DNA from 3 places in the Saccharopolyspora antiqui genome. Region 3 is predicted to be linked to each of the others. Evidence: riboswitches for the same ligand, from Rfam matches in the RefSeq annotation. Region 3 holds a riboswitch; each other region holds the start of a gene.

Region 1 (10,522 bases), on a different contig from region 3:
ACCATCAGCGTGCCGGCCACCGGGAACGACATCGTCGGCGCGTGGATGCCGTAGTCGGCCAGCCGCTTGGCGACGTCGTCGACGGTGATGCCGCTGGTCCTGCTGATCGGCCGCAGATCGAGGATGCACTCGTGCGCCACGAAGCCGCCCTCGCCGGTGTAGAGCACCGGGAAGTAGCTGCCCAGCCGGCGGGCCACGTAGTTGGCGGCGGCCACCGCGGTCAGGGTCGCGCGGCGCAGGCCGTCGGCACCCATCATCCGCACGTAGGCCCAGGAGATCGGCAGGATCGAGGCGCTGCCCCACGGGGCCGCGCTGATCGGGCCGACCCCGGTCGTCGGACCCGCGGCGGGCTGCATCGGGTGGTTCGGCAGGAACGGCGCCAGGTGCTCGCGCACCCCGATCGGGCCGACCCCGGGGCCACCGCCGCCGTGCGGGATGCAGAAGGTCTTGTGCAGGTTCAGGTGTGAGACGTCGGCACCGAACTTGCCCATCCGGGCCAGGCCGATCAGCGCGTTGAGGTTCGCGCCGTCCACGTAGACCTGACCGCCGGCGTCGTGCACCAACCCGCACACCTCGCGCACGGTGTCCTCGTAGACGCCGTGCGTCGACGGGTAGGTGATCATGATCGCGGCGAGGTCGTCGGCGTGCTCGGCGACCAGTTCGCGCAGGTGCGCCATCTCGATGTTGCCCTCGTCGTCGCAGCGCACCACGATCACCCGCATCCCGGCCATCACCGCGCTCGCGGCGTTGGTGCCGTGCGCGCTCGCCGGGATCAGGCAGACGTTCCGGTCGGCGGCACCACGGCTGTGGTGGTAGGCGCGGATCGCCAGCAGACCCGCGAACTCGCCCTGGCTGCCGGCGTTGGGCTGCAGGCTCACCGCGTCGTAACCGGTGATCTCGGCCAGCCAGTTCTCCAGGTCCTTGACGATCGACAGCAACCCGGCGGCGTCCTGGGCGGGCGCGAACGGGTGCAGCGAACCGAATTCCGGCCAGGTGATCGGCTCCATCTCGGCCGTCGCGTTGAGCTTCATGGTGCAGGAGCCCAACGGGATCATGCTGCGGTCCAGCGCAATGTCCTTATCGGACAGTTGCCGCAGGTAGCGCAGCAGCGAGGTCTCGGAGCGATGGGTGTGGAACACCGGGTGGGTCAGGTACTCCGAGGTGCGCCGCAGTGCTGTCGGCAGCGCGTCCGGGGTCTCGGTGTCCAGTTCGTCGACGTCCACATCCGCGATGCCGAACGCCTGCCACACGGTCGCCAGATGGGCCCGCGTGGTGGTCTCGTCGCAGCTGATGCCGACGTGGTCGACGTCCACCCGGCGGAGGTTGACGCCGCGCTGCCGGGCCGCCGCGACGATCTCGTCCGCCCTGCCCGGCACCTTCGTGACGATCGTGTCGAAGAACTCCCGGTGCAGCACCTCGATCCCGCTGCGGCGCAGCTGCTCGGCGAGCACGGCCGCCATCCGGTGCGCGCGGGTCGCGATCGAACGCAGCCCGGCCGGTCCGTGGTACACGGCGTACATCGACGCCACGACCGCCAGCAGCACCTGCGCGGTGCAGATGTTGCTGGTGGCCTTCTCGCGGCGGATGTGCTGTTCGCGGGTTTGCAGCGCCAGCCGGTAGGCCTGGTCGCCGTCGGCGTCGACGCTCACCCCGACCAGTCGGCCCGGCAGCTGCCGCTCAAGTCCCTTGGCCACGGCCATGAATCCGGCGTGCGGACCGCCGAAGCCCATCGGCACCCCGAAGCGCTGGGTGCTCCCGATCACCACGTCGGCGCCGATCTCGCCGGGCGAGCGCAGCAGCGTCAGCGCCAGCAGATCGGCCGCCACGACGACCTTCGCGCCGCGCCGGTGCACTTCGGCGATGATCTCCTCGTGGTCGCGCACCGCGCCAGCGGCGCCCGGATAGGCCAGCAGCACGCCGAAGAACTCGCCCTCCGGCAGCGCCCGCGCCCCCTCGGACAGGTCCGCCACGACGACCTCGATGCCCAGCGGCCGCGCGCGGGTCTCGATCACCGCGATGGTCTGCGGCAGCGTATCGGCGTCCACCACGAACCGCGGCGACTTCGACCGGCCCGCGCGGCGCACCAGCGTCATGCCCTCGGCCGCCGCGGTCGACTCGTCGAGCATCGAGGCGTTGGCCACCGGCGCCCCGGCCAGGTCGGCGACCATGGTCTGGAAGTTCAGCAGCGCTTCGAGGCGCCCCTGCGAGATCTCCGGCTGGTACGGGGTGTACGCGGTGTACCAGGCGGGGCTTTCCAGCACGTTGCGCAGGATCACCGGCGGGGTGATGGTGGCGTAGTAGCCCAGCCCGATCATCTCGGTGTGCGGGTGGCAGTGGTGCGCCAGGTCGCGCAGCTCGGCCAGCGCGTCGGCTTCGGTGGCCGGTTCGGGCAGCGCCAGCTCCAGGTCGCCTTCCCGGATCGCCTCCGGCACGGCGCGCTGCCCCAGCTCCTCCAGCGAACCGACCCCGATCACGTCGAGCATGTGCGCCAACTCGGCGGGCATCGGTCCGACGTGCCGATCGGCGAACGGCGTGCCGTGCTCCAGCGCGGCCAGTGGGATGCGGTCGTGGGTCACGTCGGTCATCGCCAAACCTCAATCATCACGGCGGACAAAGGGCGGCAGGCAGTGCAGGCCACGTGAGCGACGATCGCCTTGCTGCTCAGGTGACCGACCGGGCGCGGATGTCCCGCAAGACCCAGCTGGAACTGCGCTGCTCTCCCCCTCTGTCACTGTCCGCGCAGCGGACGCCTGAGAGCTTCACCCGGAGCACCGGGCTTGCACCGTCGGCGGAGTGCACCACGGCTGCGGTGCGCTCTCTTTCCAGAGGCATCTCGCCCGTGCGGTCCAGGTGGCCTGAGAGGTTGTCGGGGAGAGTTGCTCCTTCGGCGCCAGCCACGACCGAAGCCGGACCGGACTCTCCCGCACGGGGTCGGCGATGTGCCGCAGCCTACCGGATCAGGCGGCCGCAGCGGACCGCCGATGTCACCAGCCGCACATGGTTCGCCCGATTCAGCCGGTCTCGGCCTGCCGGTCGCGCCGCCGCCGGGACAACTCGTCGTCCACCGACTCCGCCAGCTCGCCACCGTCGGCCCGTTCGGCCGGGAACTCGTGGATCGTGCCGCTGATCTCGCGCATCGCACCGCTGACGGCGATGCCGAACACCCCTTGGCCACCCTGCAACAGGTCGACCACCTCCTCGGCAGAGGTGCACTCGTAGACCGTCGTCCCGTCGCTGAACAGCGTCAGCCGCGCCAGGTCCTGCACGCCTCGGTTGCGCAGGTGCTCCACCGCGACCCGGATGTTGTGCAGCGACACCCCGGTGTCCAGCAGTCGCTTGACCACCTTGAGCACCAGGATGTCCTTGAACGAGTACAACCGCTGCGAGCCAGAACCGGCGGCACCGCGGATGGACGGTCCGACCAGCTTGGTGCGCGCCCAGTAGTCCAACTGGCGGTAGGTGATACCGGCGATCTGGCAGGCCGCCGGGCCCCGGTAGCCGACCAGTTCGTCCGGCAGTGAGGCGTCGGGGAACAGTTCGCCCTGCTCAGCGGCAGCATCCCGGTTGGACGCTTCCTCGACCACGCCTGCCTCCCCTCGTCCGGCACGAAGCCGACGACGACGATCACCAGCACCCGAACCATCCCGGTCCAGGGCCGCGAACACCGCCCACCGGTCGAACGCATCGGCCGAATCACCGGCTGAATCACACCGGGGCAATTCGCGTATCTCGACGGTATGCCTGCCCCGCGGGGAGGTCAACGCGACGCGCCCGGACGACCCGGCCCCTGCCCGCGGTGCGCGGGCAGGGGCCGGGATGCTGTCGTCGGGCCGATCGGCGGGGTCAGGTGTCCGCGCCGCGGAAGTCCTCCGGCGATACCGAGTCCAGGAACTCGCGGAACTTCTCGACCTCGTCCTCTTGCTCGTCCGGGATGATCAGCCCCGCCTCGTCCAACACCGATTCGTCGGCGTGGATCGGCACCCCGATGCGCAGCGCCAGCGCCACCGAGTCGCTCGGCCGTGCCGAAACCCGCACATCCCCGTCGAACACCAGCTCGGCGAAGAAGGTGCCGTCCTGCAGGTCGGTGATCCGCACCTGTTCCAGGTCGCGCCCGAGGGCACCGATGACGTCCTTCAGCAGGTCGTGGGTAAGTGGTCTTTGCGGCCGCACACCCTGCTGCTCAAGGGCGATGGCCGTCGCCTCGACCGAGCCGATCCAGATCGGCAGGTAACGCTCGCCGTGCGCCTCGCGCAACAGCAGAATCGGCTGGTTTGCTGGTAGTTCCACTCGCACGCCGACGACGCGCATCTCGCTGCTCATCGTCACATCGCCTCCTCCAGCGCGCCGAAGCGTGACATCCCCGTCGAGGATCGCGCACCGACGCCTCCGACGCTACCCGCGATACGGCGGACACGCCCATCCCTTTGGCGGTCTGGTCGACCACCGATTCTCGCGGCCTTCCTGCCGGTGCATCTGGCCCGAAACCGCTGGCTGAGCTCTTCATCGAGCATTACCCAGCACGATACACCGCCCACCGGCCCATCGGACCGGTGCAAAAAGCCGCATTGACGTAGAAACCGGTTGCGACGCCGGGAAATTCCCAGCGCGCGGACATCGCGCGCCCGGCCCGCGGACCCGGGACGCGCCAGCGGGGCGACGCCACCTCGGCGCCGCCCCGCTGGCGGGTCGCAAAGTCGAATGCCGGGGCCTCAGCGGCCGCCCGGTCCCCCGTCGATCGGGCCGGTCAGGAACACCAGCCGGAACTTCCCGATCTGCACCTCATCGCCGTTGGCCAGCACCGAGGTGTCCACCGGCTCCCGGTTGACGTAGGTGCCGTTGAGGCTGCCGACGTCGACGACCACGAAGTCGTTGCCCTCGCGCCGGAACTCGGCGTGCCGACGGGAAACCGTGACGTCGTCGAGGAAGATGTCGCTGTCCGGGTGACGTCCCGCGCTGGTGGTCTCCCGGTCCAGCAGAAATCGCGAACCCGCGTTCGGGCCACGCTTGACCACCAGCAGGGCGGACCCGGCGGGCAGCGCATCGACCCCGGATGCGGCGGCAGGCTCCGGGGGCGCACTCTCGGTGCTTTCCGGCTCCGAGAGGAAGGGCCTGAAGACCGAGGTGGTCTCCGGTGACTGCTCCGGCGGAACATCGCCGAAGCCGCTGTTTTGGCTCACCTGAGCTCTCCTCTACGCGGATAGATCGTGCCAAGTATGTGCCCAACGTACCGTGCTGCGACAGGCACGGAACGCGCGACTCCCGACATCTTCTCCGCGGCCACCGACACGAAGACGATCATGCCTGGTCGATCAGCTTCTGGTAGCCCGCGGCGTCGAGCAGCCCGGTCAGTTGGGCCGGGTCGGCGAGCTTGAGCTCGACCATCCAGCCGTCGCCCAGCGGCGCCGAATTGACCAGCTCGGGCTCGTCCGCCAACTGCTCGTTGCGGGCCACCACCTCACCGGTGACCGGGGCGTAGATGTCGGAGACGCTCTTGGTCGACTCCACCTCGCCCAGCGCGTCACCCGCGGCGACCTGCTGACCGAGCTCGGGGAGCTGCACGAACACCACGTCACCCAACTGCTGCTGCGCGTAGTCGGTGATCCCGATGCGCACCGTGTCCTCCGCAGTGCGCTGAACCCACTCGTGCTCTTCGGTGTACTTGATCTCGTCCGGGGCCGCCACGTGGTCCCGCCTCCCTGGTCCGCTGGTGCAGTGGATCACCGGCCGCGATGGTGCGCGTGATCGGTTCGGCGAGCGTATTTGCCGTGCTGGCCGGGCCGCAAGGCGACCCCGGGATGTCGACTAGATCGATTTGGACCTGGCCTGGCGCACCGCCGCGACGACCTGCCCGAGGTAGAGGATGCCCGCCCACAGGTAGAGCGCCCCGCCCCAGCAGGTGAACGCGTATGCGATCGGGCGCACGATGTCGGACAGCGGGAAGTCCTCCTGCACCAGCAACAACAGCGGGAACGCGTACATCAGGCAGAAGGTGGCGGCCTTGCCGAGGTAGTGCACGTCGGGCGGTTCGTAGCCGTGCCAGCGCAGCACCGGCAGGCACAGGGTCAGCACCACGTCGCGGATCACCAGCGCGGCGGCGACCCACCAGGGCACCACGTCGCGCAGCACGAAGGCCACCAGCGTCGCGACTATGTAGAGGCGGTCGGCGGCCGGGTCGAGCAGTTCGCCGATGCGGCTGTACTGGTTGAGCCAGCGGGCGAGCTTGCCGTCGAGCCAGTCGGTGATGCCGCTGACCACGAGCACCAGCAGGGCGAGCAGGTCGGCTCGCGGGCCGAGCAGCAGCCAGAGGAACACCGGCACACCGGCCAGCCGGATCACGCTGAGCAGGTTCGGCAGTGTCCACCATGGATCGGCCCACACGCCGGCGGCGGCCTCCCGGATCCGGGCGAGGCCGGGATCCGGGGCCCGGTCCGGGCCCGGCGGTTCGGGACGCTGCACGGGGTCCTCGCCCGCGGGGCCGGGGTTCACGTCGCGGTCCCCGCTCGTGGTGTTGTCCGTGGTGCGCTCAGCGTCCTGCACCACGAGCCTCCCCTGAATGGTTGTGCGTTGCTACCCCGCTTCGGGCGCACACCCGGTGCGTCCCTACTGGATCAGGGTCTCACATTCCTGGCACAACACACTTGGCGGCTGGGCTCCCACGGAGCCGGTCGATCGGGCTGGCTTCGCGTGGGTGGGAGCCGCGCAGTCGCGGATCGGGGTCAGGCCCGCGTATGGCTCCAGCCGCGCCGTCGGAGGTCGGCGTCGGTGAGGAACCGGGCCCGGCCGCGATCGTCCACACCCGCCCAGCGAGCCCCGGTGACACCTTCGAGCACGTACGAATGGCCGCCGCTCCACACCACGCTGCACGGCGTGGTGGGCAACTCGGTGGTCGACCTGGCTCCGCTCGGATCGACCTCGTCGGCAGAGACCTGGGCGGCGGATGCCTTGGGCGGCAGGGCCGGTTCCGTGCTCATCGTTCGTAGCACCTCCGATTTCGTTGTCGGCACAATGCCTCCTGGTGTTAGCCCGATCTTCGACTCCGGATCGATTGTGTGCGGTCGAGCACGCTCTGTCGCGGCGACTTGGCCCCGCAGCGCCAAATGGACACGTTGCGTCGCCGAACTGCGAGCGGATATCGGCCCGGCGCTCAGTGCTGCCGAAGATCAACTACCGTTCGTCCGATCAACGGTGTTTCGGCTGTGACAAACGTGTTTCGCGCGCCGCCGGAGGCGATCTTGGCGTGGCCGGGGATTTGCGGTAGGACACCAGGCAACATCGGTGTGTGCGGGAGGTGTGTGGCCATGGGCGAGTACGCCGAGGCCTACCGGCGGAGTTTGGCGGACCGGGAGGGCTTCTGGCTCGACGCGGCGGCCGCGATCGAATGGGAGCAGGCGCCGTCGCGGGCCCTGGACGACACCGCGGATCCATTCTTCCGGTGGTTCCCCGACGGTGTGCTCAACACCTGTTTCAACGCGCTGGACCGGCATGTTCGGGACGGTCGCGGCGAGCAGCCCGCGTTGATCTGGGACTCGGCGATGACCGGCGCGGTGCGGCGCTGGACCTACCGGGAACTGCTGGAGCGGGTCGCGCTGTTCGCCGGGGCGTTGCGGGCGCAGGGCGCCGCGCCGGGCGATCGCGTGGTGATCTACCTGCCGATGATCCCCGAGGCGGTCGTGGCGATGTTGGCCTGCGCGCGCATCGGCGCGGTGCATTCGGTGGTCTTCGGCGGCTTCGCGCCGAAGGAGCTGGCGGCGCGCATCGACGACGCCCGGCCGACGGTGATCGTCGCGGCGTCGTGCGGCCTGGAACCGAACCGGATCGTCGAGTACAAGCCGATCGTCGACGAGGCGCTGCGACTGGCCGAGCACCAGCCGCGGCGGGTGATCGTGTTCCAGCGCGAGCAGGCCCGCGCCGAGCTCGGGCCGCGCGATGTGGACTGGAACGACGCGCTGGCGCAGGCCGAACCGGCCGACTGCGTGCCGGTCGCGGCCACCGATCCGCTGTACGTGCTCTACACCTCGGGCACCACCGGGCGGCCGAAGGGCGTGGTGCGCGACAACGGCGGACACGCGGTGGCGCTGCGCTGGTCGATGGCCAACATCTACGACATCGGGCCGGGTGATGTCTTCTGGACCGCCTCCGACGTCGGCTGGGTCGTCGGCCACTCCTACATCGTCTACGCACCGCTGCTGACCGGGGCGACCACCGTGGTCTACGAGGGCAAGCCGGTCGGGACCCCGGATGCGGGCGCGTTCTGGCGGGTCATCGCCGCGCACCGCGTCAAGGCGCTGTTCACCGCGCCGACCGCGTTCCGCGCGATCAAGCGGATGGACCCGGAGGCCGAACTGCTGGCCGACCACGACATCACGAGCCTGCGGACCCTGTTCCTGGCCGGTGAGCGGCTGGATCCGGAGACCTACCACTGGGCGTCGCAGCGGCTCGGCGTCCCGGTGATCGACCACTGGTGGCAGACCGAGACGGGCTGGCCGATCTGCTCGAACCTGCGCGGACTGGAGCCGATGCCGGTCAAGGCCGGGTCGCCGACCGTGCCGGTGCCCGGCTACGACGTGGCGGTCCTCGACCAGGCCGGGCAGCCGCTGCCACCGGAGACCGACGGCGCGCTGTGCCTCAAGCTCCCGCTGCCGCCGGGCACCTTGCCGACGCTGTGGGGCGACGACGAGCGGTTCCGGGAGTCGTACCTGTCGCGCTACCCCGGCTACTACCTCACCGGCGACAACGGCTACGTCGACGCCGACGGGTACGTGTTCGTGATGGGCCGCACCGACGACGTGATCAACGTGGCCGGGCACCGGTTGTCGACCGGGTCGATGGAGGCGGTCCTGGCGGCGCATCCGGCTGTCGCGGAGTGCGCCGTGATCGGCGTGCACGACTCGTTGAAGGGGCAGGTGCCGCGCGGGTTCGTGGTGCTGAAGTCCGGTGTGGACATCAGCGAGGCGGCGCTGCGGGACGAACTGGTCGCGGCGGTGCGCGAGCAGATCGGGCCGGTGGCGGCCTTCCGGGAGGTCGCGGTGGTCGATGGGCTGCCCAAGACCCGCTCGGGCAAGATCCTGCGCAAGTCGATGCGCGAGATCGCCGACACCGGCGACACCAAGGTGCCCTCCACCATCGAGGATCCAGCGGTGCTGGACCGGCTGCGCCCGGCGCTGCGAGGCCGCTGAGGCCTCAGCCGCGCTGCCGGTCCTGCGCCACGTCCTCCAGCGCCTGGAGCACGGCGGCGATGGCCGGTTCCGCGCGGCTTCCCCGGCGCACGCAGGTGAGGACGCTGCGGGATGGCGCCGGATCGTCTCGCAACGGGATTCGCACCACGCCGTGCTCCGGCGCGGTGGTCGCGAGCCTGGGCAGCAGGCAGATGCCGAGACCGTGGGCCACCAGTGCCAGCACCGAGTTCCACTCCGCTGCTTCGTGCGCGACTCGCGGGGCGAATCCGGCCGCCGCGCAGGCGACCTCGATCAACTGGAACTGGTCGTGGTGCGGCGCGATCCAGGTCTCGTGCGCGGTATCGGCCAACCGCACGGAGTCGCGCTCGGCGAACGGGTGGGCCGCGGACACCACGAGGTCCTGCGGGTCGTCGAGCAGCAGCCGCTGGTCGAATCGCGGATCGTCCAGCGGCGGTGTGCCGGGCACCGGCAGGACCGCGATGTCGGCCCGCTCGGCCAGCAGCAGTCGCAGGCTGTCGTCGATGTCGGCGTCGCTGAGGTGCACCGCCAGCCGCGGGTGGGATTCGCCGATCCGGGCGGCAGCAGGCGCCAGCAGTGAACCGAAGCTGGAGGCGAAGCCCGTTACCCGGATCTGCCCGACCGCACCGCCGGAATGCGCCGCCAGGTCCGCGCGGGTCCGCTCCCATTCGGCCGCGATCGCGTCGGCGTGTTCCAGCACGATGTGCGCGGCGGGGGTGAGTCGGACCCGGCGCCCCTCGGGCAGCAGCAGATCAACGCCGATTTCCTTGGACAGCAGTCGCAGCTGCTGCGAGACGGCCGAGGGCGTCAGGTAGAGCGCCCGCGCGGTGGCGGTCACCGTGCCCTCTTCGCGGAGCACCCGCAGGACCTGGAGTCGGCGCAGATCGATCATGTAGCCAATTCTTCACGGTCCGCATCAGAAATACGAGATAGACCTGCAAGGACTGGGCGCCGCAGGCTTCCGGTATGAAGCCCTTGGCACCTCCCGGCGCGGTTGTCGTACCGCCGTTCCTGCTCGTGCTGGGAGCCGTGTTCAGCGTCCAGTTCGGCCAGGCTTTCGGGAAGCAGCTCTGCACCGTTCTCGGGCCGCTGGGCGTTGCCGCGTTGCGGCTGTCGCTGGCATCGGTGGTCCTGTTGCTCTGGTGGCGTCCGCGGGTCCCGGCCGACTGGCGGTCGCGGGGTCTGATCATCGCTTTCGCAGCGGCGATCGCGGCGATGAACGTCATCTACCCGGCGCTGCCGCACCTCCCCCTCGGCGTGGCCAGCACGCTTCAGATGCTCGGCCCGCTCGCGGTGGCTCTCTTCGGCTCCAGACGGCCGCGCGACGT
Region 2 (10,522 bases), on a different contig from region 3:
CACCGCGTCCGCCGGGCATCGGGAGCCGTCGTCGAGTTCGATCGCGCCGTCGCCGGAGGCCAGTGCGACCGCGCGCCGTCCCAGCCGCCACGTCGCCTGCACGGCGGCGAGGTCGTTGTCATCGGCCAGCGCGAGGTCGGGCGCGTCGACCACGCCGGACAGGAAGTCCTTCGACAGCGGCGGCCGGTCGTAGGGGCGGTGGACTTCCGCGCCGATCAGCTCGATCCGGCCGTCGAAGCCCTGTTCGCGCAGCTCCTGGGCCGATCGCCAGCCCGCCAGCGAGGCGCCGACGATCGTGATCGTCCTCATGCGGCTGCCACCTGGCTCTCCGGCAGCGAGGCATCCTGGTGCGTGCGGGTGTCGTCGATGGCGCAGCGGTTGAACACCGCGATCGGCTCGGTCGTCGGGCGGGATTGGAACATCGTGGGACCTCCGTTGTGCTATCCAGAACACGGAGTGCGATGCGCAACAATGTGCGGCTCCGGTCGTGGGCGCGTCAAGGGGGTCGGCGGTTCTTTTTGATGTTCCGCGACACATGCCCGCATGTTGGAACACCCCGGCTGCCGGTCGAACCGGCGCCGGGAAAGGGACGTGCTCGACCAGATGGCCCAGGGCCGCACGAACGCCGGAATCGCGGCGAACCTGCACATCTCCCAGAGCGCGGTCGAAAAGCACGCGAACGCCATCTTCGACAAACTCGACCTGGCCCACCTCACCGGCTACAGCCGCCGAGTCCTCGCAGTACTCCGCTACCTGGACCCATGACAATGTCGTGACCGGAAATTCCGGCTCTTTTCCGCGATTACCACTCACGAGCCTTGCTTCGCAGCGCATGTCGTCCGTAGTGCGCTGATTCGAAATCCCGTTGTCGTTCGGTCGCGACCCGCGTGCACAGCTGCCACACACCGGTGGCATCTTGTCCTGCCCTGGCGCGCTGACCCGAGCCGCGCCTGACCCAGACGAATGCTGCGGCGACGGTGCAGATCACGACGAAGAAGGATCCGAGCAGAGCGGTCATTGCAGTCCTTCCACGGGGAATCGGGTTGGGGGCCTGGCCGGAGCTGGGGCGGGGAGGGGGTTCGCGATCCGCTCCGGCCGGGCTAGCCTCGCCGCTGCGGGCCGGGGGAAGCCGACGCGGCGAGGCCGTCTGGGGGACTAGTCGAAGCGGGCGGCGATGAGGCGCCAGCACTTCATGCAGGTGTCCTCGGCTATCCACTCCAACTCCGGTGGACGGCGCTGCACCTGCCAAGCCTCGACCTCGATGCCGCAGAACGACACGACCGCCGAATCCGGCGCAAGGCTCTTGCTCGCCACGTCGAAGGCGTGCCGCCCAACCCCCACCGGCCGCCAGGACCAGTCCACCGAGGAAATCTGCATCGCGCGAGTCCTTTCTTGTCTCCGGAACATTCTCTTGCATCCGGAGACAATTGATCAATTCCCTGGTCGAGTGATCACGGATTCGGTCCAGCGCCCTATGCTTGTTGCATGGCCGGAGACGTCGAGCATCACTCGCCGCAAGCTCGGATTCTCGGTGGAGAGCTCCGCGAACTGCGGAAAGAAGCTGGGTTGACCGTCCGCGAGTTGGCATCGAAGATCGGTCTCGGTCACGCTGCTGTCTCCCGCTACGAGACAGGTGTCCGTTCGCCGTCTCCGGACACGCTCGCCCGTCTGCTCACCGCACTTGGCGCCTCGGTCGTGCGCTACGAGGAGCTCTTGGAGCTGGCGAGGCGGTCGTCAGAGCCGAATCTCATCGGCAACAGCCGTTCCGGACTGCACAAGCACCTGCTCAACTTGGCCGAGTTCGAGCGAACGGCCGAACGCATCGTGCATGTCGCGCCGCTGGTCATCCCAGGGCCACTGCAAACTCGTGAGTTTGCCAGCCACATCATGTCCAGCCTCAGCGGCGAAGAACGAGAAGTCCGCGTCGAGCTCCGCATGGCTCGCAGCAGCGCTGTCCTATCCTCGGGGAATCTGGAAGCGATCATCTCCGAGCGTGTGCTGGGCGACGACATCGGTGGGCCCGTGGTGATGGCCGAACAGTTGCGACACATAGTCGCTGCGGCCAAGGCAGGCGGTGTGATCGTGCGCGTTCTGCCAAAGCGTCTGCAGCAGTGGACCCTGGCGCACAACGGATCTTTTGTGCTGTTCGAGTTCGCCAAGGCCGCACCGATCATCCACCTTGAGCACTATCGCGGACCTGCTTTTCTCTATGACCAAAAAGATGTTGAGGCGTACCGGAAAGCACTAACGATGCTCGACGAGTTGGTCATGTCTTCAGACGAGTCGATCAAGCTCATGACCGAGGTGGCCGAGCAACTGGAGAGGAGCGGAAGGTAATGACAACCCCCTCGGCGTTACCCACCGGCTGGAGAAAATCAAGCAAATCCAATCCAAACGACTCCTGCGTCGAAGTCGGCCGGTTCGCCGACGGAGCTGCGGTGCGCGATACCAAGGACCGCGCAGCGGGGCACTTCGTCACCAACCGCCACCAGTGGAAGAAGTTCATCGCCGCCCTGAAGGCCGACCGCTTCGCAGGGTGATTTTTTCGGAGTGAAGGGCACCTTTGACCGGCTATGTCGGTCAAAGGTGCCCTTCACCTCTCACCTGATCAGGTGTTGGTGGGTTGGGTTGTGCCTACTCCTCGGCGGCGGATCGTCACTAGGTCGTGGCGGGCTTCGGGGAGGGTTCGCTCGTCGGTGCCTTCGATGGTGAATCCGGCGTCCGCGATCATCTGGCGATCGTCCACACCGGACTGGCCCTCGGTGGTCAGGTAGTCGCCGAGGAAGATCGAGTTGGCGACCTGCAACGCCAGCGGTTGCATGCTGCGCAGGTGGATTTCGCGGCCACCGGCCAGGCGCACCTCGACGTCCGGGAAGCAGAACCGGAACAGCGCGAGGATGCGCAGGCAGCGGATCGGGGTCAGGTGCCAGTCGGCGCCCAGCGGGGTGCCCTCGATCGGGATCAGGAAGTTGATCGGCACCGAGTCCGGATCCAGTTCGCGCAGTTCGAAGGCCATGTCCACGATGTCCGCATCCGACTCGCCCATCCCGAAGATCGCCCCGGAACAGGGCGAAAGGCCCGCGCTGGTCGCTTGCCGGACGGTGTCGACCCGGTCGGTGAAGGTGTGCGTGGAGCAGATCTCGGCGTAGCGGGACTCGTTGGTGTTGAGGTTGTGGCTGTAGGCGTGCACCCCGGCGTCGCGCAACCGGTCGGCCTGCCCCTCCCCGAGCAGCCCCAGGCACGCGCAGATCTCCACATCCGGCTGCTGGGCCTTGATCGCCTCGACGGTCTCGGCGACCCGGCCGATGTCCCGCTGCCCCGGACCGCGCCCGCTGGTCACCAGGCAGATCCGCTTCGCACCGGCCCGCGCCGCCCGGTCGGCGGCTTCGGCGGCCTCAGCGGGCGCGACCCACGAGTACTTCAGGATGTCCGAAGTGGACCCCAGCCGCTGCGAGCAGTAGTTGCAGTCCTCCGGGCACAGTCCGCTCTTGAGATTGATGATCGTGTTGAGCTTGACCCGGCGGCCGAAGAAGCACCGGCGGACCCTACCGGCGGCTGCCACCACATCCAGCACGTCGAGTTCGTCGGTGAGCAGTGCGAGCGCCTCATCGCGGGTCGGCGGACGCCGGTCGAGGGACTTCGTGACCAGCGCATCCAGCGAGATCGTCATGGCTAGAGCCTCGCCGACCCGCGATGGGGCAACAACGTGCCCGCCCTACAAGATCCGCACCGGTGCTTTGTCGGGACGAATCCTCAAGTGGTTGACGACGTTCACCTGCGGATGAGTTCGCGCTCCGGCCGCCGGTTGCGCACCGCGAGGTAGCCGATCACGACGGCGACGGCCAGCACCGGCGTGATGTACAAGGCGATTCGCGTCTCCGCGTCGAAGGCCAGCAGCACCACGACGAACACCAGGAACGCCAGCACCACGTAGTTCGAGTACGGGGCGAGCGGCATCCGGAACGGTCCCGCCTGGATCTCGCCGCGAGCGATCTTGCGGCGGTAGCCCAGGTGCGCGATCACGATCATGCCCCAGGTGAAGATGGCGCCCACCGTGCTGGCGCTGGTGATGTAGGTGAACGCCTGCTCCGGGACGAAGTAGTTGAGCACCACACCGATCAGCATCGCGCAGAAGGTCACCGCGATGGCCCGCGCGGGCACCGCCCGCGAGCTCAGCCGCCCCACCGAGCGCGGCGCCTGGCCGTCCTCGGAGAGTGTGCGCACCATCCGCGCGGTGGAGTAGATGCCGCTGTTGCAGGACGAAAGCGCCGCCGTGGTCACCACGAAGTTCACCACCCCGGCCGCGGCCGGAATGCCGATCAGCGTGAAGGCGTGCACGAACGGGCTGCCGTCGGCGGGGAACTGGGTCCACGGGACCAACGCGGTCAACGCGATCAGCGCGCCCACGTAGAAGATCAGGATCCGCCACATCACCGAATTGATCGCCCGCGGCAGCACCTTCTGCGGGTTGGAGCTCTCGCTGGCGGTCTGGCCAACCATCTCGACGCCGACGAAGGCGAACATGACGATCTGGAACGCCAGCAGCGACGAGGTCGCCCCGTTCGGGAACAGCCCACCGTTGGACCAGATGTTGCTGACCGCCGCCGTGTCGCCCACATCGCTGAAGCCGAACACCAGGATCAGCGCGGCCAGCACGATCAGGCCGATGATGGCCAGCACCTTGATCAGGGCGAACCAGAACTCGAATTCGCCGAACAGCTTCACCGCGATCAGGTTCACCCCGCTGAGCACGATCAGCGCCCCGAGCGCGGGGATCCACTGTGGAACGTTGGGGAACCAGAACTGGAAGTACTCGCCGACCGCCGTGATCTCGGCCATGCCGGTGACGATCCAGACCAGCCAGTACCCCCAGCCGACCGCGAACTTCGCCCACGGCCCGACGAACTCGCCCGCGTACTCCGCGAAAGATCCGCTGACCGGGCGGTACATCAGCAACTCGCCGAGCGCCCGCATCACGAAGAAGATCATCACACCGGCGATCGCGTAGATCAGGATCAAGCCCGGGCCGACCTGGTGGAGCGCCTTGCCGGAACCGAGGAACAGCCCGACCCCGATCGCCCCACCGATCGCGATCATGTTGATGTGCCGGGTACTCAGATCCTTCCGGTACTCCTCGGCCACTGGTTGGCTCATCGAAGTGGACTCCTTAAACTGCCAGCGTATTTCGCTGAAACTGCGCAGATACTGCGACATTCGGTGGATGCTGGCAAGAGGTTGGGACCACTTGACATCGAGCGTTTGCCCGATCGAGCACAAGTCCACTTCGGACCCGTTAGCACAACGCCACATTCCGGACATTGCGGGCCGGAATGTGGCGTCGTGCGTCACACTTGGCAACTGTCTTTGATCTTTTGAAGCGGCGCCAGCCGCTTAGCCCGAGACGGCGTCTGAGTCCCGCCACCCGCACCGCTGCGCAAGATGAGTTCGAAGACAGGTTCTTACAGGTTCGGGTACAGCGGGTGCTTGGCGGCGAGCGCTTCGACGCGGGAGCGCAGCTTCGCGCTCGTCGTGTCGTCGAAGCCCGGTTTCAGGGCCTCGGCGATGATGTCGGCGACCTCGGTGAACTCCTCCTTGCCGAAGCCCCGGGTGGCCAGCGCCGGGGTACCGATGCGCAGCCCCGAGGTCACCATCGGCGGACGGGGGTCGTTGGGCACGGCGTTGCGGTTGACGGTGATGCCGATCTCGTGCAGCCGGTCCTCGGCCTGCTTGCCGTCCAGTTCGGAATCCCGCAGGTCCACCAGCACCAGGTGGACGTCGGTGCCGCCGGAGACCAGCCGCACCCCGGCCTGGGCGGCGTCGTCGGCCAGCAGGCGCCCGGCCAGGATCTGCGCGCCCTCCACGGTGCGCCGCTGCCGGTCGTTGAACTCCGGCGTCGCGGCGATCTTGAACGCCACCGCTTTCCCGGCGATCACGTGCTCCAACGGCCCGCCCTGCTGACCGGGGAACACGGCGGAGTTGAACTTCTTGGTGAACTCCGGATCCGAGGACAGGATCACGCCACCGCGCGGCCCGCCGAGGGTCTTGTGGGTGGTGGTGGTCACCACGTGGGCGTGCGGCACCGGGCTGGGGTGCAACCCGGCGGCGACCAGTCCGGCGAAGTGCGCCATGTCGACCATCAGGTAGGCGCCGACCTCGTCGGCGATCTCCCGGAACCGCTTGAAGTCCAGCTGGCGCGGGTAGGCCGACCATCCGGCGATGATCAGTTGGGGCTGGTGCTCGCGGGCCAGCTGGGCGACTTCGTCCATGTCGACGCGGTGGTCCTCGGCGCTGACGTGGTACGGCACCACGTTGTAGAGCTTGCCGGAGAAGTTGATCCGCATCCCGTGGGTGAGGTGCCCGCCGTGGGCCAGGTCCAGGCCCATGATGGTGTCGCCCGGCTTGAGCAGCGCGAACATCGCCGCCGCGTTGGCCTGCGCGCCGGAATGCGGCTGCACGTTGGCGAACGCGGCCCCGAAGAGCTCCTTGACCCGGTCGATGGCCAGCTGCTCGATGACGTCGACGTGCTCGCAGCCGCCGTAGTAGCGGCGGCCCGGATAGCCCTCGGCGTACTTGTTGGTCAGCACCGAACCCTGCGCCTCCAACACCGCCTGCGGGGCGAAGTTCTCCGACGCGATCATCTCCAGCGTGGACTGCTGGCGGTGCAACTCAGCGCCCACCGCCACCGCCACCTCCGGATCCACCGCGGCCAGCTGGTCGTTGAACAGGTCCGGTGTCGACATGATGTTGCCTCCTGTGTATTGCGGGACACCCGCACCCGGTCGGACCCGTGCGAGGGGATGACGAATGTCTCGCAAGTGTCCTCCAGATGTTCGATCTCGTCAGGCTTCGCGGCGGTAGAACGGCAGCTCGACGACCTGCACCGCGACGTTCCTACCGCGGATGTCGACCTGCAACTGGGTGCCGGGTTCGCTGTGGTCGCGATCCACGTAGGCCATCCCGATCGGGTGGCCCAGGGTCGGGGACGGGGCGCCGCTGGTGACGACGCCGACCTCGGCGCCGTCGGCGGCCAGCACGCGGTAGCCGTGCCGGGGCGCGCGGCGCTGCTCGGTGCTCAGCCCGACCAGGGTGCGCTCGGTGGGCTTCTCGGCGGTGGCGGCCAGCGCGGCCTTGCCGACGAAGTCGCCGGGCTTGTCGAGCTTGACCACCCGGCCGAGGTTGGCGTGGTAGGGCGTGAGGTCGGCGGACAGCTCGTTGCCGTACAGCGGCATGCCCGCTTCCAGGCGCAGCGTGTCGCGGCAGGACAGCCCGGTCGGCAGCAGGCCGTGCCGCGCGCCGGACTCGGTCAGCGCCTGCCAGACCGCTTCGGCGTCGCCGGGCGCGGTGAACAGCTCGAAGCCGTCCTCGCCGGTGTAGCCGGTGCGCGCCAGCAGCACGTCCTGGCCCGCCACCTGGCTGCGGTAGCCCGCGTAGTACTTGACCTCGTCGAGGTCGGTGTCGGTCAACGGCGCGAGGATCGCGACGGCGTTGGGGCCCTGCACGGCGATCAGCGCGTAGTCGTCGGAGACGTCCCGGTGCTCGGCGTCGAACCCGCCGACCCGGTCGGCCAACTCGGCGGACACCAGGGCCGCGTTGGCGGCGTTGGCCACCACCAGGAACTCCTGCTCGTCGAGCCGGTAGACGATCAGGTCGTCGAGCACGCCACCGGAGTCGTTGCAGATCATCGTGTAGCGGGCGCGGCCGGGCTTGATCGCCGACGCGGCCCCGACCAGCGCGTGGTCCAGCGCTTCGGCGGCCTGCGGCCCGCTGATGCGAATCTCACCCATGTGGGTCAGGTCGAACAGTCCGGCGCTGCCCCGGACCGCGTTGTGCTCGGCGATGTCGCCGGAGTAGCGCACCGGCATCTGCCAGCCCGCGAATTCGGTGAAGGTCGCACCGAGGGCTTCGTGCACGTGGTGCAGGGGCGTTCGCCGAGGCGACGACATGGTGAGACTCCTCCTGGTGGGCACCGGTCGGCAGTCGAGGGCCGGTCAGCTCACTGCGCCCAACCTTATCGGGGGCACCTCGACTCCGACCTGCACGGGCTTGGGACCTGCACGGGCTTGCGCTGGTCGGGCGGGTCTCCCCGGAGTCATTGGCCTGAGAGTTTCGCCACCCCCAGGGGTGGCTTGCACCGTGGGCGAGAAGCCTGCGCTTCTGCTTTTCTCCGTGTTCGCCTGGTGTCGTGCGGTGCCGGTGCCTGAGAGTTTGCTGGGGAGTGTTGCTCCTTCGGCGCTCCACCTCGCGGGCGGAGTCTCTCCCGCACGACGTCATCGGCGCGGTATTCGGTTGTGCGCCCAGGACGCTACGAACCGAACACGACCCAAGTCAACCGGACGAGTGAGTGATCTCGGACTGGCTTGACCGCGACTTGTGTCTCCTCCGAAAGGGGTTACCCGAAGTGGACTGAGTGAGTTGTCCGTTCGCGTCACCAGGCGTCGCCGGATCCCATGTCGTCGCGGGCTGCGTTCAGTTCTGCGACATCGGCCGGGTCTTCCAGCGACGCCTGGGGCTCGCGGCGCATCCGCTCGTCGCTCAGTTCGCGGTACTGCTTCTGCAGGCCGTCTATCAGGGCGGATAGGGCTAGTTCGAAGCTGTCCGCGTCTATTTCCGCCGCGTGTTCGCGGAGCAGGTGGGCTCGGTTGAGGTGTGGGAAGCGGTCGTCGTAGACCGCCGCGTCGTCTGGGAAGCCGCCGCTGAACGAGCCCATCGCGGAGCCGACCACCAGGTACTTCGTCGAGGCACCGATCATCGTGGCGTAGCGCTGCGGCCAGCCCGCGCTGGTCAGGCCGCCGTGCACCGCGTCCGCGGCGCGCAGCGCGATCTCCCGGCGGGCCGGGCCGTAGGCCAGGAACGGGACCAGGTTCGGGTGCGAGATCAGGGCCGCCCGGTAGGAGCGGGCCCAGGTGCGCAGGCCGGTCGTCCAGTCCGCGTCGAAGCCGGAGACGTCCACCGCGGCCATCACGCCGTCGGCGATCTCGTGCAGCAGGTCTTCCTTGGTCGACACGTGGTTGTAGAGCGATGCGGCGCGCACGCCGAGTCGCTCGGCCAGGCGGCGCATGGACAGCGCGTCGAGGCCGTCAGTGTCGATGATCTCCAGCCCGATCCGCTGGATGCGCTCCGGCGACAGCCGGGGAGTGGCTGGTCTGGGCACGTTCTCTCCTCGTCGGGTCCCTTGCGGCGCTCGCCGGGACGGTCTTAGGCTGCCATAAAACTAACGTCGTTAGTTATGCGGCTGCACTGAAAGGAATCCGGCGATGGTCGACTTCTCGCTGTCCGACACCGAACGCGACATCCGCGACTGGGTGCGCAACTTCGTCCAGCGCGAGCTGGTGCCGCTGGAACCCGAGGTGCTGCGTCGCGAGCGGGCCGGGCAACGCGGCCTGACCAGGGACGAGCTGCGCGAACTGCAGGACAAGGCGAAGCAGTCCGGGTTCTGGGGCGTGCAGACGCCCGAGGAGTACGGCGGGATGGGCCTGTCGGCGGTGCTGACCGCGCTGATCGAGATCGAGCTCGGCCGCACCTTCGTGCCGTTCCGGTTCGGCGGCTACGCCGACAACATCCTGTACTACGCCAACGAGGAGCAGAAGCAGCGCTACCTGCTGCCGACCATCGAGGGCACCCGCAAGTCGTGCTTCGCGATCACCGAGCCGGGTGCCGGATCGGATGCCAGGAACCTGCGCACCACCGCCGTCCAAGACGGCGACGAGTGGGTGATCAACGGTGAGAAGACGTTCATCACCGGCGGCATCGACGCCGACTTCGCGATGGTCTTCGCCGTCACCGATCGGGCCAACGGCGGGGTCACCTGCTTCCTCGCCGACCGGGACATGGGCTGGAAGTCCGAGCCGATCGACATCATGGGCCCGTTGGAGCGCCAACCCGCCGCGCTGGTGTTCGACAACGTTCGGGTGCCCGCGAGCAACGTGCTCGGCGAGGTCGGCAAGGGCTTCGCGCTGGCCATGCAGTGGATCGGCCGCGGCCGCTACCTGCTGCCCGCGCACGCGCTCGGGGCCTGCGAACGGCTGGTCGAGATGGGAATGGACTACGCCAAGACCCGCGAGACCTTCGGCAAGCCGATCGCCGAGCGCCAGGCCATCCAGTGGATGATCGCCGACTCCGCGGTGGAGATCGAGGCGCTGCGCTGGCTGGTGCTGCAGGCGGCCTGGCAGGTCGACCAGGGTCTGGACTCGCGGCACGCGCAGTCGATCGCCAAGCTGTTCGGGGCCACCCGCGCGGGCGAGATCGTGGACCGGGTGCTGCAGATGCACGGTGGCATGGGCTACACGAAGGAACTGCCGGTCGAGCGCTGGTACCGCGACCTGCGACTGCTGCGCATCTTCGAAGGCACCGACGAGATCCAGCGCCGCACGGTGGCCCGCAACCTGCTGAAGGGCCACGCCTCGATCAGCGGCGTGCTCGGCTGAACCTCGGCGCCTGCCTCCGGCCTGGAGCGTGGTACTTGGCCTGGAGCGTGGCGATTTTCGCGCGAAATCGCCACGAACCGGCACGCAGCACGAACGTC
Region 3 (10,522 bases):
GCGAGGAAGGGAACCTTTCTGTCATCAGCACGGCGTCGGTGCGAGGAAGGGAACCTTTCTGCCAAATGACAGGAAGGTTCCCTTCCTCCAGCTCTGTGAGCGGCTGGGACCGATCGCGTGGCCGGTTTCATGGCAGGCAGAGGCCAGGCGGTAAGCGGTGTTCCGTCGCTCACGCCGTCGCGGGCTCGACTTCATCCGCGCGTGCCCAGCGGGTCGGTTCACCGGTGATGGCCAGGCAGGTGACCGTGATCAGGGCACCGATCACCAGGTAGGCCGCGATTGGCCAGGACTGCCCGCCTGAGGTGGTGAGTAGCGCGGTCGCCACGACCGGCGAGAGCCCACCGCCCAGTACCGAACCGCTCTGGTAGCCAAGCGATACCCCGGTGTAGCGAACCTTCGTGGCGAACAGTTCGGCGCAGAACGCCGCCATCGGCCCGAAAACGGCCGCCGAGCCCGCGTACCCCAGCGTCATCGCCAGGATGATCAGCGCCGGGCTCGCGGTGTCCAGCAGCCAGAACATCGGAAACGCGTACACCGCGAGGAAAATCCCGCCGCCCAGCATCACCCGGGTGCGGCCGAGCCGGTCCGAGAGGTGCGAGAACAGCAGGATTCCGGCGATCTGCGCCGCCGACCCGCACAGGCTGCCGAGCAGCATGACATCGCGGCTCACGTCGAGCTGCTCGGTGCCGTAGGTCAGCAGGAACGTGGTCAGGATGAAAATGAAGGTGCTGAAGCCCAGGTTCACACCCGCCGACAGGAGAATCTGTCGCCACGAACGGGAAAACGCCTCCGCCACCGGTAGCCGGGCTCGCTCGCCGCGCTGCCGGATCTTCGCGAACTCGGGGCTTTCAGCCAGTCGCAGGCGCACGTACAGGCCCACTCCCACCAGTGCCAAGCTCACCAGGAACGGCACCCGCCAACCCCAGGTGAGGAAGGCGTCTCCGGAGATCGCGGTGGCGCTGGCGAACGCGCCGGTGGCCAGGAACATGCCGCTGGGCGAGCCAAGGAAGGTCCACCCGCCGTACCAGCCGTGCCGGTGCGGGGGCGCGTGTTCGACGGCCATCAGCACTGCGCCGCCTTGTTCCCCGCCGAGGAAGAAGCCCTGCACCAGCCGCAGCGCGACGAGCATGATCGGCGCCCACACCCCGACCTGCTGGTAGGTCGGCAGCAGCCCGATCGCCGCGGTGCACACACCGGTCACGCTAAGGGTGATGACCAGCATCAGCTTGCGGCCGATCACGTCACCGAAGTGCCCGATGACCCCGGCCCCCAGTGGCCGCGCCAGGAACCCGGCGCCGAACGTGGCGAACGCGAGCAGCGCCCCCACCCACGGATCACCGGCGGGGAAGAACAGCTTGTTGAACACCACGGCCGCGGCGGTGCCGTAGATCAGGAAGTCGTAGAGCTCGATGGTGTTGCCCACTGCGCTGGCGAACGCCGCCTTGCGCACCGTGGCGCCTTCCGGCGCCGTGGGTTCCGTCGCCATCCGGCCTCCTGTCGCTTGCGGGCGCACCGCGCCCGAGTGGTCTTGCGGAGCCTCAGCACCGGATCGGGGGAACCTCAAGCACGCCGCCCGGTGTCGCGTGGTCCCGCACAACAATGACCAGCGATCCGCGAAAGGTCCACCACCTTATTGCGCAACACCCCGCTTATGGGCGACTTCCAACGCCGTCACCCAACCTGATTCCGTGACGATTCGTGCAGGAAACCGGTTCGAGCGAACCACGTTTCAGTGATCTGCGGGCGCTAAGTGCCGCAGGTGGAGCAGCCCCGGCGATAAAGGGAGGCGAACGGTCCGCTCAACCCATTCAGGAGGATCGACAAGATGGCTGCAACACGGCTGATCTCCCGCACTTTCCTCGCTTCGGCAATGCTGGCAGGCATGGCGCTCGTCCCGGCACTGGCCAACGCGGAAACCGCAGGGACCGGCAGCATGATGAATCTCACGGCTCGCGGTGAGACGCGCGGTGACGCGTTCCGCGCCGCACTGCTGACCTGCGAACCAGCAGGTGGTTCACACCCGCACGCGAGCGCCGCATGCCAGACCCTGGATGCCGTCAACGGAGATTTCAACCTGCTCAGCGGCGGTCACTCCATGTGTCCGCTGGTCTACAAGCCGGTGAAGCTCACTGCGAAGGGCAACTGGCACGGTCGACCAGTCACCTTCGAGAAGACGTTCTCGAACGATTGTGTGGCCGAGGCCGCGACCGGCAAGGTGTTCGCGTTCTGATGCGCTGTCGGGCCCCGCGGTGCGCGGGGCCCGACACTGCTGCGACCAGCGAGCACGGGTCGTTGGTCGATGATTCGGGGGAGTTACGGTGAACTCATGGCACCCGAGCGAGAAGACTGCGATTCACGCTGGCCGCAGCGGCTGTACCGGGATGGCACCGAACCCGACCCCAGGTTCACCCTCGCCAACGAACGCACCTTCCTGGCCTGGATCCGCACCGCGTTGGCCCTGATGGCTGCCGGGGTGGGCGTTGAGGCCCTGAACGCGGTCTCTGTTCAGCCGAATCCACTCCGGACCGCGTTGGCGGTCCTACTGCTGCTCTCCGGAGTGCTTTGCAGCGCAACGGCTTTCACTCGATGGATGATTACCGAACGTGCCCTGCGATGCGGTCGACCGCTACCCGCACCGCGGCTGGCACCGGTACTCGGCTACGGGCTGGGCGCGATCGGTATCGCCACGTGCGTCCTGCTGTTCGTCACCGGGTTGTGACGTGACGGAGCGGCCCAGCAGCCCCTGGGATCCGGGGCTGCAGATCGAACGAACCACCTTGGCGTGGCTTCGAACCACACTCGCCTTCGTCGTGGGCATGTTGGTGCTACTGCGGCTCATCGGCCACGTGAGCACCGTCGCAGCGGCGATTTGCGCGGTGCTCACGTTGCCGCTCGGGATCACTGTCAGTTGGCTGGTGTGGCGACGCCACCTGCACAGCGAGCGCAAGCTGCGCACGCGGCAGCCGTTGCCCGGTGGTGCACTGCCAGCGGCGGTGGCCGCTCTGTCGGTGCTCGCTGGTTGTTCGGGCCTGATCTACGTGCTGTTCGCCTGAGAGGGCGCGCAGATTGCGTGCGTGGCGCCTGGGACTCGTGAGTGGTTGTTCCGGTAAGAACCGGGATTTTCACTCCCGAGCACGTACTGCCGAGCCTCAATCTGCGCGCCTTCCAGGTCAGGCCACCTTCAGCTCGATGTTGACGTTGCCGCGGATCGCATTCGAGTACGGGCACACCTTGTCCGCCGAAGCGGTGAGTTCCTGCGCCTGCTCTCGCGGCACGCGGGGCAGGTCGACGACGAGGGTGACGTCTAGGCCGAATCCGCCCTCGTCGTTGCGGCCGATACCGACCTGCGCGGTCACCGAGGAGTCGGAGATGGTCGCCTTGGCGCGGCGCGCCACCAGCTGCAATGCGCTGTGGAAGCACGCCGCGTACCCGGCCGCGAACAGCTGCTCCGGGTTGGTGGCCGCGCCGCCGGGGCCGCCCATCTCCTTCGGCACCGCGAGGTCGAGGGCGAGGACTCCGTCCGAGGACCGCGTCTGCCCGTCCCGACCCGCACCGGTCGCGGTCGCTTCTGCCGTGTACAGCACCGTCATCGTCCTGCCTCCTGCTTCTCGTTCATCTGCTGCTGCGCGGCCGCATCCAGCGCGGCCGTCAGCCGATCCAATGTGGACCGCAGCTCGACCAGTTCGTCGATCTCCAGTCCGGTTGCGGCCACTATCCGGTCGGGAATGCCCCCGGCTCGTGCCCGCAGGTCCCGCCCCTCAACTGTCAATGCGACAGCGACGGACCGCTCGTCGGCCGCACTTCGGTGCCGCGTGATCAGACCGTGCGCCTCCAGCCGCTTCAACAGCGGCGACAAGGTGCCCGAGTCCAACCGGAGCGCGGCGCCCAGTTCTTTCACCGTGACCGACTCGCGCTCCCACAGCACCAACAGCACCAGGTACTGCGGATAGGTCAGCCCGAGCTCGTCCAGGAGTGGCCGGTACAGGCTGGTGAACGCCCGCGAGGCGCTGTAGAGCGCGAAGCACACCTGCCGATCCAAGGTCAACCGCGAATCAGTCACGAGAACCAAGGTAGCGCAAAACTAAGTTGTGCGCAATCTAATTTGGCCCAACCCGATGGCTTCCTGCGAGCAAGGGAACCTTCCTGTCATCCAAGCCCCAGACCTTGATCGGGATCGCCGGATCCAAGATCGCCGACATCTGGCCACCGCCACGGGCCCCGCCCCGCCTGCCGCGTGACAGGAAGGTTCCCTTGCTCACGTCACCGCGCCGCGCTCGGTGCGGCGGGTGACAGAAAGGTTCCCTTGCTACCGGCCGCTTGGCCGGATCGGTAGTCGGTGGCGTTGCTGGGGGCTCAGGAATCGGCGTTCGTACGGCGTCGCGCGTAGTGGCGGGCGGCCCGAACCCGGTCGCCGCATCCGGTCGAACACCACCGCCGGGCGGCGTGGGTGCGCACGAAAAGCCGGATGCAGCCGTGCGCCCCGCAGGCCGTCAGCGATCGCGCGTAGGGGCCGGTCAGTAGGTCCACCGCGTTCGCCGCGAGCGCGGCCAGCGCGGCGTCCAGCGGATCATCGGTCGACCGCTGCGCGCGGCGCGGCCCGTCGACGTCCCACACCAGTACGGGTGCGTGCAGGCATTCGTTCACCGCCGCGAGATCTTCCCGAGATGGTGTGGAATCCGACGCTCGCGCATCGAGGAGTGCGCGGACGGACTCGCGGAACGTTCTCAGCAGCTCCGCTCGGCGAGCGTCGAAGGAGGCACCGCTGGCCAGCAGCCCGTGCTCGACCAGCCACGCCCGCGCGGCGGGGGTGTCGGCCAGCTCGTCGAACGGACCGTTTGATCGGTTGATGCGGGTGTTGACCAGAGCAAGCGCGCAGAAGCGCTCTTCCCCCGGGATCACTAGATCACGGCCACCCACAACTCTCATGTTAAACATTGCGATATTCCATTAGGAAGAGCTACCGTCGCCCAACGAAGGAGTTCTGATTTCCGTGAGAGGTTCGGCATGGTCGGCAGCCCGCACGCCTCATCCACCAGCGCGCTGACCATCCGCGCCGTGGGCGGCCCGACCGCTGTCCTGGAACTCGGCGGCCTGCGCATGGTCACCGATCCGACGTTCGACGAGCCGGGCGAATACCGGAGCCCGTCAGGTGCGCTGCTCACCAAAACGGCTCCGGCAGCGCTGGCCCCTGCCGACCTCGGCCAGGTGGACGCCGTGCTCCTGTCGCACGACCAGCACCAGGACAACCTCGACAACTCCGGAAGGGCGTTCCTGCAACGCGTGCCGCTCACGGTGACCACTCCCAGCGGCGCGGCCCGACTCTCCGGTGCCGCCCACTCCCTGGCGCCCTGGGCATATCTCGACCTCCCCCGCCCCAGCGGAGGGAACCTGCGCATCACCGCCTTGCCAGCCCAGCATGGCCCGGAAGGCTGCGAGGCCGTGACCGGCGAGGTTGCCGGTTTCATGCTGACGGCGGCCGACCTACCCACTGTTTACGTCAGCGGCGACAACGCTTCGCTCGACGTGGTCCGGCACATCGCCGACCGGTTCGCCCCGGTGGACACGGCGGTGCTGTTCGCCGGTGCCGCCCGAACCAGGTTCTTCGATGGCGCACTGCTCACATTGGACAGTGCGGGGGCGGTCGAGGCCGCGAAGCTCCTGCGGGCGAGGCGCATCGTGCCGGTCCACTTCAACAGCTGGCAGCACTTCACCGAAGGCGGCGACGCACTGCGCGAGGCGTTCGAGCGGGCCGGGCTCGCCGACCGGCTCGTACTGCTCCAGCCCGGGGAATCCGCCACACCCTGAGCCACGCACAGCGCGGCAGGGTCGGCACTGATGACGGCTCCCCGGTCCGATTCAGGAACCCGTGTTCGCAGGTAGGACCACAAGTGGCGCTGCGCAATGCCCAGTTCCACCAGTGAGTCGTTGATGTGCCCAACGACGGCTTGGTTGGCCGCCCCGGTCCAGTACCCCATCGGATGGGTCGCGTCGGTGAATTCCATCTCCGGCCCCTTCCTCCGAGATCCCGCTGATGAAACCACCTAAAACCTCAACTCAAGTTGAGAGCAAACCCCCATTCTCGACCACGACGCGAACGCCCCGGGGCGCAGATTCTCGCGGCTCAGGGGCGGTTTTCTCAGCACTCGATGACGTTGACGGCCAGTCCGCCGCGGGCGGTCTCCTTGTACTTGACCTTCATGTCCCGGCCGGTTTCCCGCATGGTCTTGATCACCTTGTCAAGCGAGACGAAATGGCTGCCGTCGCCGCGCATCGCCATCCGCGCGGCCGTGATGGCCTTCACCGAAGCGACCGCGTTGCGCTCGATGCACGGGATCTGCACCAGGCCGCCGATCGGATCGCAGGTGAGCCCGAGGTTGTGCTCCATCGCGATCTCGGCGGCGTTCTCCACCTGGTTCGGGGTTCCGCCGAGGACCTCGGCGAGCCCGGCGGCGGCCATCGAACACGCGGAGCCGACCTCGCCCTGACAGCCGACCTCGGCCCCGGAGATCGACGCGTTCTCCTTGAACAGCACACCGACCGCAGCGGCCGCGAGCAGGAACCGAACCACCCCGTTGTCGTCGGCACCAGGCACGAAACGCACGTAGTAGTGCAGCACCGCGGGCACGATGCCAGCCGCTCCGTTGGTCGGCGCGGTCACCACGCGACCGCCGGCCGCGTTCTCCTCGTTCACCGCGAGCGCGAAGAGGGTGACCCACTCCAGCGGATCGTCCCGCTCGGTCAGCGAAGCGGCCAATTCCGCCGCCCGACGCCGGACTTTGAGGCCGCCGGGCAGTTCTCCGGTGTTGCGGCACCCGTTGTCCACGCATTCGCGCATGACTTGCCAGATGTCCAGCAGTTCCCGGCGCACGGTGTCCTCGTCGCGCCAGGACAACTCGTTGGCCAGCATGATGTCGCTGATCGACAGCCCGGACTCGGCGGTTCGGGCGAGCAGTTCCGCACCGGTGCGGAACGGGAACTTCAACACCGTCTCGTCGGGTTTGATCCGATCGGCACCAGTGGCGTCCTCGTCGACGACGAAACCACCGCCCACCGAATAGAACACCGCGGTGTCCAACTCGGCGTCGTCGGCGCCGAACGCGGTGAACCGCATCCCGTTGGGGTGCAAGGGCAGTGACCTGCGGCGGTGCATCACCAGATCCCGGTCCACCACGAACCTGATCTCCTGCACTTCGTCGACCAGCAACCGCCCGGTCTCCCGGATTTCCGCCACCCGGCCCTCAACCGCGGCCGGGTCGACGCTTTCCGGGCTGTGGCCCTCCAGACCGAGCAGCACCGCCTTCGGGCTGCCGTGCCCGTGCCCGGTCGCTCCCAGCGAACCGAACAGTTCCGCCTTGATCCGCTTCACCTGCGGCAACCGGCCCGCGTCGCGCAGCCGCTGCGCGAACCGCTTCGCAGCGCGCATCGGGCCAACGGTGTGCGAGCTGGACGGCCCGATGCCCACCGAGAACAGGTCGAAGACGCTGATCGCCATTGGCGCTCTCCTCCGTCGCCCGACCCGGCTACTGCGCGATCAGTTCCGCGTACTGCTCGGCGGTGAGCACCGCACCGGTGTCGGTGGCGCGCACCTCAAGCAGCCAACCCCCACCGAAGGGCTCGGTGTTGACCAGCGCGGGATCGTCCACAACGGACTCGTTGATCGCCACGACCTCGCCGCTCACCGGCGCGAACAGGTCGCTGACGGACTTGGTGGACTCCAGTTCACCGCAGGACTGACCGGCCTCGATCTGGTCTCCGACCGCGGGCAACTGGACGTAGACGATGTCGCCGAGGGCGTCGGCGGCATGTTGGGTGATGCCGATCCGGACCAGTTCGCCGCGGTCGGCAAGCCACTCGTGTTCTTCGGTGTAGCGCAGGTTCTCGGGCATGGACATGCGGGGAGGCTCCATAGCTGTCGGGGGGCACGCATGCCCGGGGTTGCTGGGCCTCCCCCTCTGTTGCGGAACCTGAGAGCTTCACCGCGGCAGTCGCGGCTTGCACCGTGGGTGGAGCGTCATCGATGACGCACGCTTTCCAGAGTTGCCTCGCCCGAACGGTCATGGGTGCCTGAGAGTTTGTGGGGAGTCTTGCTCCTTCGGCGCCCTGGCGGCTCGACGTGAGCTCGCAGGGTCTCTCCCGCACGGGGTCTAGGGCCGGTATGCGATTGTCGAGGTGCTCAGCAACGATAAACGGGCCAGCCCTGGTGTCAACGCCCTCCCCGCCCACCGGAGGCGGCCCGAGGTTCTCAGGAGGCCGGTGATGCTGGACATCCGGGCACTGGTCGAGAGAGTCGGACCGACGCTGCTGCGCGCCGTGGTCATCCCGGAGCCGACCGTCTGCGTCGGGGACGTCGTCATCGCCGAGCTTGATCAACCACCGACCGCGGCCGGCGGTGACCTCGTTCTGGGGGTGGCCGTCACGGACCGCGAACATGCGGTGGCGCTGACGCGGGTGTGCGGCGCACAGGATGCCGCGGCAGTGCTGCTCAAGCCGCCGATTTCCGCTGATGACGCCGTCGTCGCGGCTGCCGAGCAGAGCGGGGTGGCGCTGGTCGAGGTTCGGCCTGGTACCGCCTGGGCGCAGCTGGTCTGGCTGATCCGTGCCGCGTTGGCCGGAACCGGCATCGAGGAGGCCGATGCGCGCGGCGCCGGTGTGGGTGATCTGTTCCGGCTCGCCGATGCGGTGGCCGACGTGGTGGACGCGCCCGTCACGATTGAGGACGCGCACTCCCAGGTGCTGGCGTATTCCGCGCGGCAGGATCTCACCGATCCCGCGCGGGTGTCGACGATCATGGGGCGCAAGCAGCCCGACGACGTGCTCGCCAAGTTCCGGGCTCGCGGCACGTTCCGGCAGCTCAGCAAGGGCAGTTCGGCGATCTTCGTGCCCGCCCAGCAGGACGGAACCCTGCCCCGGTTGGTCGTGCCGATCCGGATGGGCGGTGAGCTGCTGGGGTCGATGTGGGCGGTGGTTCCCGGCGAGGTGTCCGAGGAGCGTTCTACCGCCTTCGCGGACACCGCACCGCTGGTCGCGCTGCAACTGCTGCGGTGGCGCGCGGTGGCGGATTCGGAGCGGCGCCGATCCGCCGAACAGGTGCGGCTGCTGTTGGAAGGCGGTGAAGGCTGGCGGGCCGCCGCCAACGACCTGGCGGTGCCCAACGAGCCGCATCGAGTCGTCGCCATCGAAGTGCCATCGTCGGCCGGCCCCGCGGAGGGGCATCGGTTGGCGATGTGGGAGTGGATCACGCGCGGGATCGGGCGGCGCCCGCTGGTCACCGAGATCGGCACCCTGCTGTATGCGCTGGTTCCCGACCGCGCCCGCCCCGGCGGCTGGCCGGACTTGCGGGAAGCCCTCGCATCCCACGACGTGTCGCCCCGTCCGCTCATCGCGGTGGGCACCGCGGTGGCTGTTGCCGAGCTGGCCCAGTCGCGGACGCAAGCCGAGGAGCTGATCGGCCTGCTGCGGACCGGCCTGTTGACGCAGCGGGTGGCGGTGTACGAGGACAACTGGCATCTGCTGGTGCTCAGCCGCATGGCGGGCGCGGCGACGGATGCCGGAATCGGCGCGCTCGGGCCGATACCGGTGCTGCGCGACCACGACCGCACGCAGGGCACCGACTACCTGGCCACCCTGCACGCGGCGCTGCGGCACCCCGGCGATCCCCGGCAGGCGAGCCGCGAGCTGCGCGTGCACCCCAACACCTTCCGCTATCGGATGAAGCGACTCACCCAACTCGTGAACGTCGACCTCGAAGACCCCGACGTCCGATCCGCGCTGCTCGTGCAACTACTCGCCGAGCACTGGGCGCAGCACGGCTGAAAGCAAGGGAACCTTCCTGCCACTCCCACCACACCGAACCGCCCGGCGCCAGATGGGAGCAAGGGAACCTTCCTGTCACCCGCCACTCGACCGCGGGCGACGGTGCTGTGCGAGGAAGGGAACCTTCCTGTCATCAGTGGGCCCGCGGCAACCCGCGTGACGTGCAGCAAGGGAACCTTTCTGTCATCCGTGGCCGGAAAGTGCTGCTGCGGGCCTGGTCGGTGCCTTTGTGAGGAAGGGAACCTTGCTGTCGCGGACCCGGCAGCTTCGGGTTTCGGGCAGGAAATCCGAACCCATTGGTGTAGCGCTGCGGTGCGCCGGGCGCGTTGTGCTGCGAGCACAAAGCGGTCGGGTCAATCTCATCCGGCGGGAATGATGCGCCCCTGGCAACGGCGGCGGATCGTTGGGCCCAACAGCGACGAAAGGAAGCCGCCGTGAAGATCTCAGTGCCGCGCGAGATCAAGAACAACGAGTATCGGGTCGCGATCACACCTGCGGGTGTGCACGAACTCACCTCCCGTGGCCACGACGTTTTCGTCGAGACGAGCGCGGGCGCGGGATCATCGATTCCCGACGAGGACTACCTGGCGGCGGGTGCGAAGGTGTTGCCCAGTGCCGATGAGGTGTGGGCCGAGGGACAGCTGGTCCTCAAGGTGAAGGAACCGATCGCCGAGGAGTACCCGCGCATGCGCCGGGACCAGGTGTTGTT

Evidence for each region. A riboswitch is a leader RNA that binds a small molecule or an ion and turns the genes downstream of it on or off. The one in region 3 is predicted to bind glycine.
Region 1: another riboswitch for glycine. It lies ahead of gcvP (aminomethyl-transferring glycine dehydrogenase); the one in region 3 lies ahead of gcvH (glycine cleavage system protein GcvH).
Region 2: another riboswitch for glycine. It lies ahead of gcvT (glycine cleavage system aminomethyltransferase GcvT); the one in region 3 lies ahead of gcvH (glycine cleavage system protein GcvH).

The regions. Positions count from the first base shown of each region.
Region 1 is NZ_JBQQBO010000007.1:220,148-230,669, forward strand. It holds gene gcvP (aminomethyl-transferring glycine dehydrogenase) at 1-2,585, opposite strand, end outside; glycine riboswitch at 2,716-2,832, opposite strand; glycine riboswitch at 2,833-2,934, opposite strand; gene ACTWQN_RS14565 (MerR family transcriptional regulator) at 3,012-3,584, opposite strand; gene ACTWQN_RS14570 (bifunctional nuclease family protein) at 3,844-4,320, opposite strand; gene garA (glycogen accumulation regulator GarA) at 4,710-5,177, opposite strand; gene gcvH (glycine cleavage system protein GcvH) at 5,296-5,682, opposite strand; gene clsA (cardiolipin synthase ClsA) at 5,803-6,399, opposite strand; gene ACTWQN_RS14590 (hypothetical protein) at 6,717-6,971, opposite strand; gene ACTWQN_RS14595 (propionyl-CoA synthetase) at 7,299-9,176, shown strand; gene ACTWQN_RS14600 (LysR family transcriptional regulator) at 9,181-10,086, opposite strand; gene ACTWQN_RS14605 (EamA family transporter) at 10,161-10,522, shown strand, end outside.
Region 2 is NZ_JBQQBO010000025.1:38,128-48,649, reverse strand. It holds gene ACTWQN_RS30410 (NAD(P)/FAD-dependent oxidoreductase) at 1-309, opposite strand, end outside; partial or broken gene ACTWQN_RS30405 (response regulator transcription factor) at 580-765, shown strand; gene ACTWQN_RS30400 (HC3 family zinc finger protein) at 1,156-1,377, opposite strand; gene ACTWQN_RS30395 (helix-turn-helix domain-containing protein) at 1,486-2,337, shown strand; gene ACTWQN_RS30390 (DUF397 domain-containing protein) at 2,337-2,540, shown strand; gene bioB (biotin synthase BioB) at 2,609-3,670, opposite strand; gene ACTWQN_RS30380 (amino acid permease) at 3,772-5,154, opposite strand; gene glyA (serine hydroxymethyltransferase) at 5,460-6,740, opposite strand; gene gcvT (glycine cleavage system aminomethyltransferase GcvT) at 6,840-7,943, opposite strand; glycine riboswitch at 8,077-8,175, opposite strand; glycine riboswitch at 8,176-8,270, opposite strand; gene ACTWQN_RS30365 (TetR/AcrR family transcriptional regulator) at 8,426-9,151, opposite strand; gene ACTWQN_RS30360 (acyl-CoA dehydrogenase family protein) at 9,255-10,424, shown strand.
Region 3 is NZ_JBQQBO010000027.1:68,467-78,988, reverse strand. It holds gene ACTWQN_RS31555 (MFS transporter) at 170-1,486, opposite strand; gene ACTWQN_RS31550 (SSI family serine proteinase inhibitor) at 1,883-2,230, shown strand; gene ACTWQN_RS31545 (YidH family protein) at 2,327-2,719, shown strand; gene ACTWQN_RS31540 (DUF202 domain-containing protein) at 2,721-3,053, shown strand; gene ACTWQN_RS31535 (organic hydroperoxide resistance protein) at 3,171-3,590, opposite strand; gene ACTWQN_RS31530 (MarR family winged helix-turn-helix transcriptional regulator) at 3,587-4,060, opposite strand; gene ACTWQN_RS31525 (CGNR zinc finger domain-containing protein) at 4,354-4,917, opposite strand; gene ACTWQN_RS31520 (MBL fold metallo-hydrolase) at 5,005-5,805, shown strand; gene ACTWQN_RS31515 (L-serine ammonia-lyase) at 6,137-7,492, opposite strand; gene gcvH (glycine cleavage system protein GcvH) at 7,521-7,892, opposite strand; glycine riboswitch at 7,943-8,041, opposite strand; glycine riboswitch at 8,042-8,146, opposite strand; gene ACTWQN_RS31505 (PucR family transcriptional regulator) at 8,257-9,813, shown strand; gene ald (alanine dehydrogenase) at 10,248-10,522, shown strand, end outside.